2 regions of the Ralstonia sp. RRA genome follow, and region 1 is predicted to be linked to the other one. Evidence: predicted binding sites of a transcription regulator. Region 1 holds the regulator's gene; the other holds the start of a gene.
The links. The regulator FliA, encoded in region 1, starts transcription of late flagellar genes. The targets are predictions, from matches to a motif close to CTAAAGTTTNNNNNNNNNNNGCCGNTA.
Positions count from the first base shown of each region.

Region 2: V6657_RS18670 (flagellin) is a predicted target of FliA. The motif match lies at 2,207-2,233, and genes of this name have one in related genera.

Region 1 covers NZ_CP146092.1:931,911-937,895, forward strand. Annotated here, with positions in the region: gene flhF (flagellar biosynthesis protein FlhF) at 1-1,257, shown strand, start outside; gene V6657_RS22310 (flagellar synthesis regulator FleN) at 1,273-2,043, shown strand; gene V6657_RS22315 (RNA polymerase sigma factor FliA) at 2,052-2,813, shown strand; gene V6657_RS22320 (MBL fold metallo-hydrolase) at 2,849-3,931, opposite strand; gene V6657_RS22325 (hypothetical protein) at 4,319-4,981, shown strand; gene V6657_RS22330 (nucleobase:cation symporter-2 family protein) at 5,130-5,985, shown strand, end outside.
Region 2 covers NZ_CP146092.1:141,403-147,387, reverse strand. Annotated here, with positions in the region: gene V6657_RS18680 (EAL domain-containing protein) at 1-1,172, shown strand, start outside; gene V6657_RS18675 (response regulator transcription factor) at 1,307-1,942, opposite strand; gene V6657_RS18670 (flagellin) at 2,347-3,168, shown strand; gene fliD (flagellar filament capping protein FliD) at 3,372-5,414, shown strand; gene fliS (flagellar export chaperone FliS) at 5,477-5,905, shown strand; gene V6657_RS18655 (flagellar protein FliT) at 5,965-5,985, shown strand, end outside.

The DNA.
Region 1 (5,985 bases):
GAGCCGGTCGAACAGATCCAGCGCCCGGCCGCCCGCCGCGAGCCGCTGCGCACGCAAGAAGACCAGCCGACCACGCTGCGCTCGTTTGCCGAGCGCGTGGAAGCCCAGGCACGCGCTACGCGCGCCGCCGAGCAGCAGATGGCTCGCCCGCAACCGCAAGTTGAGACTGCCAAGCCGGCCGACATCTTCGTCCGCATGGAGGATTCGATGGCCAAACCTGACGCCCCGCGCGAAGACGTGAGCCTGCAGCACTCGGCCATCAAGGCCGACATCAAGGCGGAAACCGATGCCATGACCCGCCGCATGGTCAGCGAGATCGACGTGCTCAAGAGCACGTTGACCGACGCCATGTCGAGCCTGGCCTCGCTGGGCGTGAAGCTGGGCGATCCGGTGCGCACGCGCCTGTTCCAGACCATGCTGAACGCCGGTTTCTCGGCGCAGCTCACGCGCTACGTGCTGGAGAACATGCCGCAGCACGACACGTATGAAGGTGCGCTGGACTTCGTGCAGCGCGCCATTGAAAAGAACCTGACCACCGTGTCGGACGAAAACAGCCTGCTCGACCAGGGCGGCGTGTTTGCGCTGATGGGTCCGACCGGCGTGGGCAAGACCACCACCACCGCCAAGCTGGCTGCGCGCTTCGTGCTGCGCCATGGCGCATCGCGCGTGGCACTGCTCTCGACCGACAGCTACCGGATCGGCGGCCACGAACAACTGCGCATCTACGGCAAGATCCTGGGCGTCTCGGTGCATGCCGTGAAAGACGCGCAAGACCTGAGCCTGGCGCTCAACGATCTGCGTGAAAAGCACGTTGTGCTGATCGACACCATTGGCATGAGCCAGCGTGATCGCGCCGTGTCCGAACAGATGGCGATGCTGCATGCCGTGGGCCCGTCGATCAAGCGCCTGCTGCTGCTGAACGCTGCAAGCAACGGCAAGACGCTTGACGAAGTGGTGAGCGCCTACCGCGATGCCAACCTGGCCGGCTGCATCCTGACCAAGATCGACGAGGCCGCCTCGGTGGGCCACGCCATGGACGTGATGATCCGCCGCCGCCTGCCGCTGCACTACGTGTCGTACGGCCAGCGTGTGCCGGAGGACATTGCAGTACCGAACAAGAAGCTGCTGATCCACCGCAGTTTCCGTGCAAGTGCCGAGCAATCGTCGTTCGCGCTGGATTCAGATGAATCGCTGCTGGTGGCGCAAGGCGCCGCACGCAGCCGCGAACCGGGCCTGGCCGCTTTCGATTTCGCATAAAAGAGAGGGGCGACCATGACGACCCCATTCGCCAAGGACCAGGCCGCCGGGCTGCGCCGCATGCTCGGCCAGGTGGCAAGCCGCCGCGTGCTGGTGATCGGTGCAGAGGAGCAGATTGACGACTTTGTCGACAACCTGCGCATTGCGTTGTCGGCCATGGGTCGCGACGCTGCCGTGGTGAGCGCGCAAACCATGCTGGCGGTGGCCGGCATGCTTGAGCAGCACGACGACAGCGCCGACGTCACCCTGGTGGCGGCGCATTTCGGCTCCCGTGCGCTGGGCACGGTGGCCGAAGCCTGCGACGACGTGCTGCTGGTCTTCTCCGATGGCCCGGAAGGGATCAAGAGCGCGTACACGCTGCTCAAGAAGACCGCGGGGCTGCAAGGTGGCGCGGGTATCCGCACGGTGGTCTGTGGTGCGCATTCGGTCGACTCCGCCGTGCGCGTGTTCGGCAACCTGGCCAACACGGTGGGGCAGTACTTGAACACCCGTATCGACTTTGCCGGTTATCTGCCGGAAGACCGGCACGTAGAACTGGCGCTCTCGCTCGGCAAGCCCGTGGCGAGCGCGTTTCCCGCATCGCCTTCGGCCATGGCCTTCCGCCAGCTTGCCGAAGAGATGCTGAGCTGGGCCAGCGCCGAGGCCCAAGCCGCTGACGACAATGAGCCGTCGCGGGTGATGGTATCGGCGCAGGAATCGACTCAGACAGCGGCACATGAGTCGGCACAAACAACGTCGATCCTGACGCCCCGCGCGACCGCGCGCGCGGCCGAGATGGTTTATTGAGGCGCACCATGAACGAAGCGCCAAAGGCAGGCATGGATATGTACACCGCAACCGGTCGCAAGACCAAGTCCGACGAGATGGCGACGTATGCACCGCTGGTGCGCCGCATTGCCAACCAGATGATGGTGAAGCTGCCGGCCAGCGTCGAACTCGACGATCTGATCCAGGCCGGCATGATGGGCTTGCTCGATGCGCTGTCGCGCTATGAAGAAACGCAGGGCGTGCAGTTTGAGTTCTACGCTGCCCAGCGTATTCGCGGCGCGATCCTGGACGAGCTGCGCGGCTCCGACTGGCTGCCGCGCGGCCTGCGCCGCAATGCCCGCACGATCGAGCAGGCGATCCAGAAGCTGCAGCAGCAGAAGGGCCGCGCGCCCACCGAAACGGAGATTGCTGCCGCGCTGAACATGTCGCTGGCCGACTACCAGAAGCAACTGGTCGACCTGCAAGGCAGCCAGCTGCTGTACTACGAAGATTTCGACCGCGAAGACGCCGACGCCTTCATCGAGAACCGCGCCGCCGAGAACGATTCCACGCCGCTGGACCAGTTGCTGGACCACGACCTGCGCGAGTCGGTGGTGGCCGCCATCGAAGGCCTGCCCGAGCGTGAGAAGCTGATGATGAGCCTCTACTACGAGCAGGACTTGAACCTGCGTGAGATCGGCGCCGTGATGGGCGTGTCGGAATCGCGCGTGTGCCAGATCCACAGCCAGGCCATCGCACGCATCCGTGCCCGTCTGCGTGACCGTGCATGGCTGCCGACGCCGACCTGATGCCGGCTTAGTCTCTAGCGTTACCTGCCAGATTTTTACTGCGCGGCCAGCGAGTCATCTCGCGGCCGCGCTTTTTCTTTGGGCAACGCGGTGACAAGGCGTTGGGCCGCTGCGTCCCATACGCGCGTCTCGCCATGCTTGAAGAGGGCGAAGCGTTCTGCGGGCACGTCGGCAACCTTCAATGCGTGGGCCAGATCGGCGATGGGCTGGTCCAGCGGTTCGTCCGTCAGCGCGAACGTGCCCCAGTGGATGCCCACCGCCTGGCGCGCGCCGATGTCCTGCATGACCTGCACCGCCTCGGTCGGGTCGATGTGCTGGGCCTTCATGAACCAGCGCGGCTCGTAGGCGCCCACGGCAATGGCGGCCACATCAAAGTGGCTGAAGCGCGTGCCAATGTCGCGCGTGTCCTGCGAATACCCTAGGTCGCCCGAGAACCAGAAGCGCAGGCGCGGATGCAGCAATGCCCAACTGCCCCATAGCGTCTGGTTGCGGTCGTACAGGCCGCGAGCGGACCAATGCTGCACGGCGCAGAAGTGCGCGGTGAAGGGGCCGAATTGCGCTTCGTCGTCCCAGTCGAAGGCGCGCACGTTGGGGTTGTCACCTGATAGGCGCGTGCCGCGCACGTTGCGCGCAAACCAGTGGTCGATGCCCAGCGGCACGAAAAACATGGGTGCTCCGCCCGGCTGGCGCATCAGCGCACGCACGCTGGCTTTGTCCAGATGGTCGTAGTGGTTGTGCGAGATCAGCACCAGGTCGATATGCGGCAACTGCGTGAGCGACAGGCCCGGCGGCTGGTGGCGGCGCGGGCCGGCAAACGGCAGCGGCGAGGCGCGCTTGGAGAACACCGGGTCTGTCAGCACGTTGAGCCCATCAATCTGCAGCAGCAGTGTCTCGTGGCCGATCCAGGTGAGTTGCGGCACGTCGGGCGGCTGGTGTACCCCGCTCAGGTTGGGGGCAATGCAGGAGAGGTCCAGCGTGGGCGGCTTGGGGAGCCCGGCCTTGCGGCGCTCACGTTGCCATTTCCAGAAATCGCCGCCGGGGCGCGGATGGGGGTAGCGGTTGCGGAAGCCGTCCGGCGTGTGGTGAGGCTTGGCCGGATCGTAGTGAGGGTTCTTCATGGCATCGCTGGGGATGGACGAGTCCCGCAGTTGAGGGAACCCGCTTGAATATCAAGGAATATCAAGTTGTGTTGTTTCTTGAACTTTGGGTAAGCCACTGCCTAGGCTGAATCCGCCTCGCTGAGGCGCGCTGCGCAGCACATTCCGCTACGGGGTCGCGGCAGTTAAACCTTCCTCAAGGACCACAATGGATTCATCTCATCACTTGGCTGGGCAAACCGACGTTACGGATGCGCACGATGCGCATAAAAAAAGGGGACCGCCAACAATTTGACAGGTTGTCAGGAACCAGCGGCGAGCGGACAGATTGTTCTGCTGCCCGACGCCCGGGTTGCCACGTTTTCCACAGAATCACTGCCTGCCTATCGTAGTGCGCCGCCCCGCTTCATGCTGGGCAACGGGGCGCGGCAGGTCAGCGGTAGCGCTGCTCGGCTGGCGCAACTGCCTTCGGGTGCCATCGTCGGCATCAACGATTACCAGCTGATTGGCGACACCGCCGAGCTGGCCGATCTCCATCACCACCGCGGTTACATGCACGGGCGCTGGACGCGCGGCACCGTGCGCATGGGCGCGCAAACCTTAGCGGTTGGCGGCGGCGCGGGGGACTACCACTACGCCGTGATCGATCAGGCCGACTTGACCTTGCGCCAGCAAACCATGCTCGGCTGCCGCGGCTTGTTCACGACACCCACCGTGGTTGGCGGGTGCGGGCCCGTAGGCAGCGTGAGCGGCACGCTGGACATGGTCTGGCAGGACGGCACCCTGCGACTGATCGGCCGCCTGGAAGTGCAAGCCAACGGGCAGTGCGCGACGCTGCTGATCCGGCACTACCACCCCGATATTGGCGCCACCTGCCACGGTGGCAGCCCGTTTGGGCGCAGCACCTACGATCTCACGCCCGTGGTGGCCGACAACGGCATGCTGCGATGCGTCATCCTGTACCGCCAGCGATTCGACTCCGGCGTGACCTACCAGGGTGTGGCGATGTTCGAAGCACACTCGCATTTAAGAACGCAAAATATGTACACAAAAGACGGTAGCAATTGTTGACATAAGCCGGGGCGCGCTCCAAGATGCCGGCAAATGTGCGACATCACGTCGCGCAAATGTCGGCAGACGGGGCCCGCGCCCGGTCCGCTCGATGCACACCAGGCACGCTCCCGGCACGTACACGGGAGTGGCCTCAGGAGACAAGACAATGCGCCAATCCCCCGGCCTTCCCTCGCCGTCGTCCTCGACCTGCGTCGATCCTGTCAACGAACGCCTGCCGCTGCCGCGCCTGTTTGCACTCGGCCTGCAGCACCTGCTGGTGATGTATGCCGGTGCGATTGCGGTGCCGCTGATTGTCGGCAATGCGCTCGGCCTGTCGAAGAGCGATCTTTCGTATCTCGTCAATTGCGATTTGTTTGCGGCCGGTATCGGCACGCTCATCCAGTCGCTCGGCTTCCTGATCTTCGGGATCCGGCTGCCGGTGATGATGGGGGTGACGTTTGCCGCCGTGGCACCGATGATCGCCATCGGTGTGGAGCCCGGCATGGGGTTGCCCGGCATCTTTGGGGCGTCCATCGTTTCGGGTGTGTTCGGCATTGCCATTGCGCCGCTGATGGGCCGGCTGCTGGGCCTGTTCCCGCGCGTGGTGACGGGCACGGTCATCATGTTGATCGGCTTTTCGCTGCTGAGTGTGGGCATCAACTGGGCCGCCGGTGGCCAGCAGATGATTCCGCAGGTGGTGGACGGTGTGAAACACATGGTGCCGAACCCGGCCTTTGGCGACCCGTTCGGCCTGGCGATTGCCGCGCTGGTGCTGGTGACGATCCTGCTGCTGACCAAGTTCGGTAACGCGCTGCTGTGCAATATTGCTGTGCTGCTGGGCATCGTGGCGGGCACGCTGGTGGCCGCCGCGTTCGGCAAGGTGTCGCTGGCCGATGCAAGCGCCGCGCCGCTGATGACGCTGGTAACGCCGTTCCACTTCGGCATGCCCAAGTTCGAGCTGTCGGCCATCATCTCGATGTGCATCGTGATCGTGATCACGCTGGTGGAATCGACCGGCATGT
Region 2 (5,985 bases), 790 kb from region 1:
ACACGCTGGGCCACCAGTTTGGCGACATGCTGCTGCGTGAAGTGGCGGCCCGCCTGCAGGCCTGTGCGCGTGAGGCCGACACAGTGGCGCGCCTGGGCGGCGACGAATTCGTCGTCATGCTCGAATCGCTCGACGGCCTGGGCACGCGCCGCGTGGCCGAGCGCATTCTCTCGGCCATCAGCGCGCCGTTCTACATTGAAGGGCAGGAGTTGTTCCTGGGCGTGTCGATCGGCATTGCCGTGGCACCCCACGACGGCGACGACCCCAACACCTTGCTGCGCAAGGCCGACGCGGCCATGTATCTGGCCAAGGAGCGCGGCCGCAATAATTTTCAGACGTTTACCAGCGATCTGGACGACCGTGTTTCGCGCCGGTTCCGCATTGAATCGGGCCTGCGCCGCGCCAGCGACCGCAACGAGTTCTACGCCGACTACCAGCCGCGCGTGGACGTGAAGAGCGGCCGCATCGTCAGCGTCGAGGCGCTGATCCGCTGGAACTCGGCAGACTTCGGCCGCATGATGCCCGGCCAGTTCATCCAGGATGCGGAAGAAACCGGCCTGATCGTCGAGATCGACCGCTGGATCCTGCGCGCCGCTTGCGATCAACTTGCACGCTGGCGCCGCATCGGGCTGCCGCAACTGCGCATGTCGATCAACTTGTCAGGGCAGGCTTTCAGCTCGGGGCAGCTCAGTACCATGGTGCGCGGGGCGTTGTCCACCAGCGGCTTGCCCGGTGACGCAGTCGAGCTGGAGATGACCGAGGGCATCCTGATCCGCGATGATCCGTCGCTGCATGCGCTGCTGACCGAGCTGCGCGCGATGGGGGTGTCGCTGGCGCTGGACGATTTCGGCACCGGATATTCATCGCTGTCGTATCTGCACCGTTTCCCGATCGACACGCTCAAGATCGACCGCTCATTCGTGCAGGATTTACCGCACGTGGCCGAGCGTGCCGCCATCACGCGGGCCATCATCATGATGGCGCAGGCGATGGGCATGAAGACCGTGGCGGAGGGCGTGGAGACCGCCGGGCAACTCGATTTCCTGCGCGAAGTCGGCTGCGACGAGTATCAAGGCTACCTGCTCACGCGGCCGCTGGAGCCTTCCGCCGTGCAGGAGTTGGTGCGCGAGAACGTGCGCCGCTGTGGGTTGCGCGAGCCACGTCTCCTGTGATTTTCGATCTTTTTTAGGATGCCCTGAAAAGCGTAGCGAGCGGTCCGCGGTTGGTTCGAGAAGCGCAGCCGTACACGCGTACGGCGAGCATCGCAGAGCCAAGATCGGATCGCGCAGTAGCTTTGCAGGGCAACCTATAGCTGCAAGCCGTTGCTGACCACGTACATGGTCACCTCGGCGTTGTTGCGCAGCTTCATCTTCGAGAGTACCCGCCCCCGATACACGCTGACCGTCTTGGCGCTGATCTGCAGTGCCTCGGCAATCTCGCTTAGCGTGCGGCCGGAGCCGAGCATGCGCAGAGTCTGGAATTCCCGGTCGGACAGGACGTCGTGGCGGGGCTTGTCCCAGTCGACGTTCAGGTTGTCGGCCAGCACTTCCACCAGGTCGGAGGGCAGGTACTTCTTGCCCTTGGAGATGGCGTTGACGGCCGCGAGCAACTGCGGCTGGCTGGCGTCCATCGGCAGATAACCGGATGCGCCGGCCTTGAGTGCGCGCACGGCCAGCAGCGCCTCGGGGTGGCGACCCAGTGCCAGCACGGCCAGGCGCGCATGCTGCTGGCGGACGGCCTTGATGGTCAGGAATTCGTCACCGGTGGCAGATTCCACCGAGAACAGCATGACGTCCCACTCGCGTTCGGCAAGCAGGTCTTGGTTGGTGTTGTGCAGGTCGGGTACAGCCTCGATCTGCCGGGCCAGGCGTGAATCCTTGAGGATTTGGCGCAAGCCGGCACGGGCAATATCGTGCGGTTCGACAATCAGAACGTTAAGCATGGTGGGCGTTGCGGTCAAACGGGCTCGACTTGAGCTCTTCTAACCGCCGGCAGGTTTTGGGCTGGTCCGGCGGGCTTGCAACTCCCCATCTGTGCGATGGCGCTCTCTATACAGGGATGCGGGCGCCTCTGAACTGGTCGATCGAGTATAGCCGAGCGCGTATCTGCCAAGAAGGCGGCCCGGCGCCTCTTTTGGTGGGGGGCGGAAGTAGGAGGTGCCGCCGGAGCCAAACCGCCGCTCGCGCACAAATTTGTCAAGTTGCCCCTAAACTTTCTGCCGCGGCCACCGATAACCTGAGTACAACGCAGACCTGATCCCCTTCAAGTTGCAGGTCACGTTGCCCGGCCTAGCCGGAACGAGCAACCAAACGGGCAACAACGCCATCGGGAAACTTAGGAGCCGTCATGTCCCTCAGCCTTAATACCAACATCTCGTCCCTGCAAACGCAGCAAGCTCTGTCGGAATCGCAGAACGCTCTGCACACGTCGCTGCAACGTCTGTCGACCGGCCTGCGCGTGAACAGCGCCCAGGACGATGCCGCCGCTTACGCTGTGGCCTCCAGCCTGACCACCACGCTGAACTCGCAAACGCAAGGTATCCAGAACTCCAACCAGGCGATGTCGTATCTGCAAACGGCCGACTCGTACCTGAGCCAAGTTGAAAGCAACCTGCAGCGTATGAACCAGCTGGCTGTGGAAGCCAACAACGGCGGTCTGTCGACCACCGACCAGGCCAACCTGGACAAGGAATACCAGAAGCTGGCCACCGCCAACAAGAACATCGAGACCAACGCGAACTACAACGGCAACAAGCTGTTCGACGGTTCGGTCACGTCCACGGCGTTCCAGTACGGCCAGAATGCGGCGACCGATGTGACCACGGTCTCCAACGCCAACCTGTCGACCTTCGGCACGCTGGCTGGTACGAGCGTGACCAGCGCCGCCAACGCCACGGCAGCCCAAGCCGCCATCGCCACCGACCTGACCAACCTGAAGGCAGCTCGCGCCAGCCTGGGTGCTCAGCAAAGTGGTCTGACCTCGACCATCAACACGCTGACGTCGAACAACACTGCGCTGTCGGCTGCCAAGTCGTCCTTGATCGATACGGACTATGCGTCGGAAACGTCGAACATGACGCGTCAGAACATCCTGCAGCAAGCGGGTACGGCCATGCTGGCGCAAGCCAACTCGGCACCGAACAGCATCCTGAACCTGCTGAAGGGCTAATAGCAGGCTGATACTGGCCCGGCCTGTCTGGCGACAGACGGCTGGGACAAAGGCCGGCGCTCTTCGGGGCGCCGGCCTTTTTCTTTGGTCGGATACCCCCCTTCATCAGGGGTGGCGTATGGGCGCCATGCCCTAAAGAAGTGGCAGGCACTGCCGTTGAGAAGAAAGACTTCCCGCCAAGCAGCCGCTCACCAGATTCGATCATGGCGACCACAACGACCTCTTCCACCACCAGCAACTACGTACCGCCGATCTCGATCCCCGGTATTGGGACGAGCATCGACGTCAACACGCTGGTCTCCAGCCTGATGAGCGTGGAAAGCCGGCCACTGACACAGTTGCAGACCCAGCAGAGCTCGTACCAGACGCAGCTCTCGGCCGTGGGTACGCTCAAGAGTTCGCTGTCGACCTTCCAGACTGCGCTGTCGAACCTGAGCAGCCTGTCGAACTACAGCTCCATGAAGGCGAGCGGCTACGACACATCGGTGTTGAGCGCGTCGGTCACCGGCTCGGCCGCGGCCAGCTCCTACGCCGTCAATGTGACGCAGCTTGCGCAATCGCAGGTGCTGGCAGCGCAAGGGCAGACGTCCACCACGACGTCCATCGGTAGCGGCACGTCCACCACGATCTCCTTCTCGTTCGGCACGGTGTCGGGCGGCAGCTTCTCCAGCGGCAAGTACACGGGCTCCACGTTCACACAGAACGGCAGCCTGCCGGGCGGTTCGATCACGATCAATTCGTCCAACAATACGTTGGCCGGCATTCGTGATGCGATCAACTCGGCCAACCTGGGTGTGTCGGCCAGCATCGTCAATGATGGCAGCGGCAACCCGTACCGCCTGGTGCTGACCTCCACGGCGGGCGGCTCCAACTCGGAGATGAAGATCTCCGTGTCGGGCGATTCGACGCTGTCTTCGCTGCTCTCGCAAGATCCGGCCGGCACGCAGAACATGACCGAGGTGACCACGGGCCAGAACGCCCAGGCCACGATCAATGGCATTGCTGTGCAGAGCCCGACCAACACGTTGTCCAACGTGGTGACTGGCACGTCGTTCACGCTGGCCAAGACCGGCAGCACCACCGTGACGGTGGCGAATGACCCGACCGCCACGACCACAGCCGTCACGAACTTCGTGAACGGCTACAACGCGCTGCGCACGCAACTGAATTCGCTCACCAACATCGACACCAGCAACGCGGCCAACAATGGCCCGCTGGCTGGCGATGTGAGCACCAAAACGCTCATCAACCAGATTACGGACGTGCTGGGCCAGGCGGTCGGTAGTGGCAATTACCAGTCGTTGGGCAGCGTGGGCGTGACGATGAATTCCGACGGCACGCTGTCGATCAACAACACCACGCTGTCGGCGGCTATTGCCGCATCGCCCAGCCAGGTGGCTGGCTTGTTTGCCGGCACTGGTACGGCTACGGATGCGCTGGTCAACGTGCCGACCTTCTCGGATACCACGCAGTCAGGCAGCTACGCCGTCAACGTGACGCAACTGGCCACGCAGGGCTCGCTCACGGGCTCGGCGGCAGCCAACACGACCATCACGGCCGGCACGAACGACACGCTGGCCTTCAATATCAGCGGCATCGCCGTCAACGTGACGGTGCCGGCTGGCAGCTACAGCGCTGCTGGCCTGGCTGCGCAGATCCAGAGCCAGATCAACGCGTCGTCGAGCCTGCAGTCCGCCAAGGTCACCGCGTCGGTTTCGGCCAACGCCAGCGGCGTGCTGTCGGTTACCGACAACCAGTTTGGTTCGATCTCGGCGGTGTCGGTGTCGGGCAATGGCGCTTCGTCTCTGTTCGGTAGCCCCACTGCAACGAACGGCCAAGATGTGCAGGGCACCATCAACGGCGTGGCGGCTACAAGTTCGGGTCAGAACCTGTATGGCGCCACCGGCACGGCCGTCGATGGCCTGACCGTGCAGGTGACCGGCGGTGCGCTGGGCAACCGCGGCACGGTGACAGTGCAGCGTGGCTACGCCGCACAGCTCAACACAGTCATGACCAACCTGCTGTCGAGCAACGGCATGGTGCAGAACGAGACGGACGCGATCAACAGTTCGCTCACCTCGATCGCCAGCCAGATCACCAACATGCAACTGCAGTTGAGCAACAAGCAGGCCCTGTACTACACGCAGTTCAATGCGTTGTCTGCAGCGGTGGCCAGCATGACGAATACCAGTACCTACCTGACCACGCAGCTCGCGGCCATCGCCAACCAGACCAAGAGCAACTAAGTCAGGGTTGAAACACGACCCTGAGCACCACCCATAACAAGATCACAGCGAGGACCTTTTTCATGTACGCAGCACGCCGCGCCATCGGTGCCTATGCGCAAGTCGGTATCGAGACGTCTGTGGTTGACGCTAACCCGCACCGGCTGATCGCCATGCTGTTCGATGGTGCACGCGCCGCTGTCAAGCTGGCCGCCGCCTCCATCGAGCGCGGCGACCTGCCCACCAAGCTGCGTGCCTTTGACAAGGCTATCTCGATCATTGGCCAGGGCCTGCAGGCCAGTCTCGACCACAAGCGTGGGGGCGAGATCGCCGCGCAGCTCAATGGTCTGTACGATTACATGATGCGCCGTTTGGTGGTGGCCAACGGCACCAACGACCTGACGATGCTTGCCGAAGTTGACGGTCTGCTGGCGTCGTTGCAGGAAGCCTGGCTTGCCATCGGTCAGCCGGGTGCTGCGGCGCCCAGCAACCGTCTGAGTGTTGTGAGCTGACGCGGCTGGCCGCGCAGTAAAGCGATTTTTTGATTGAATTCGGCCCAACTGGAGCCAACATGCACCGCCACATCCCGATC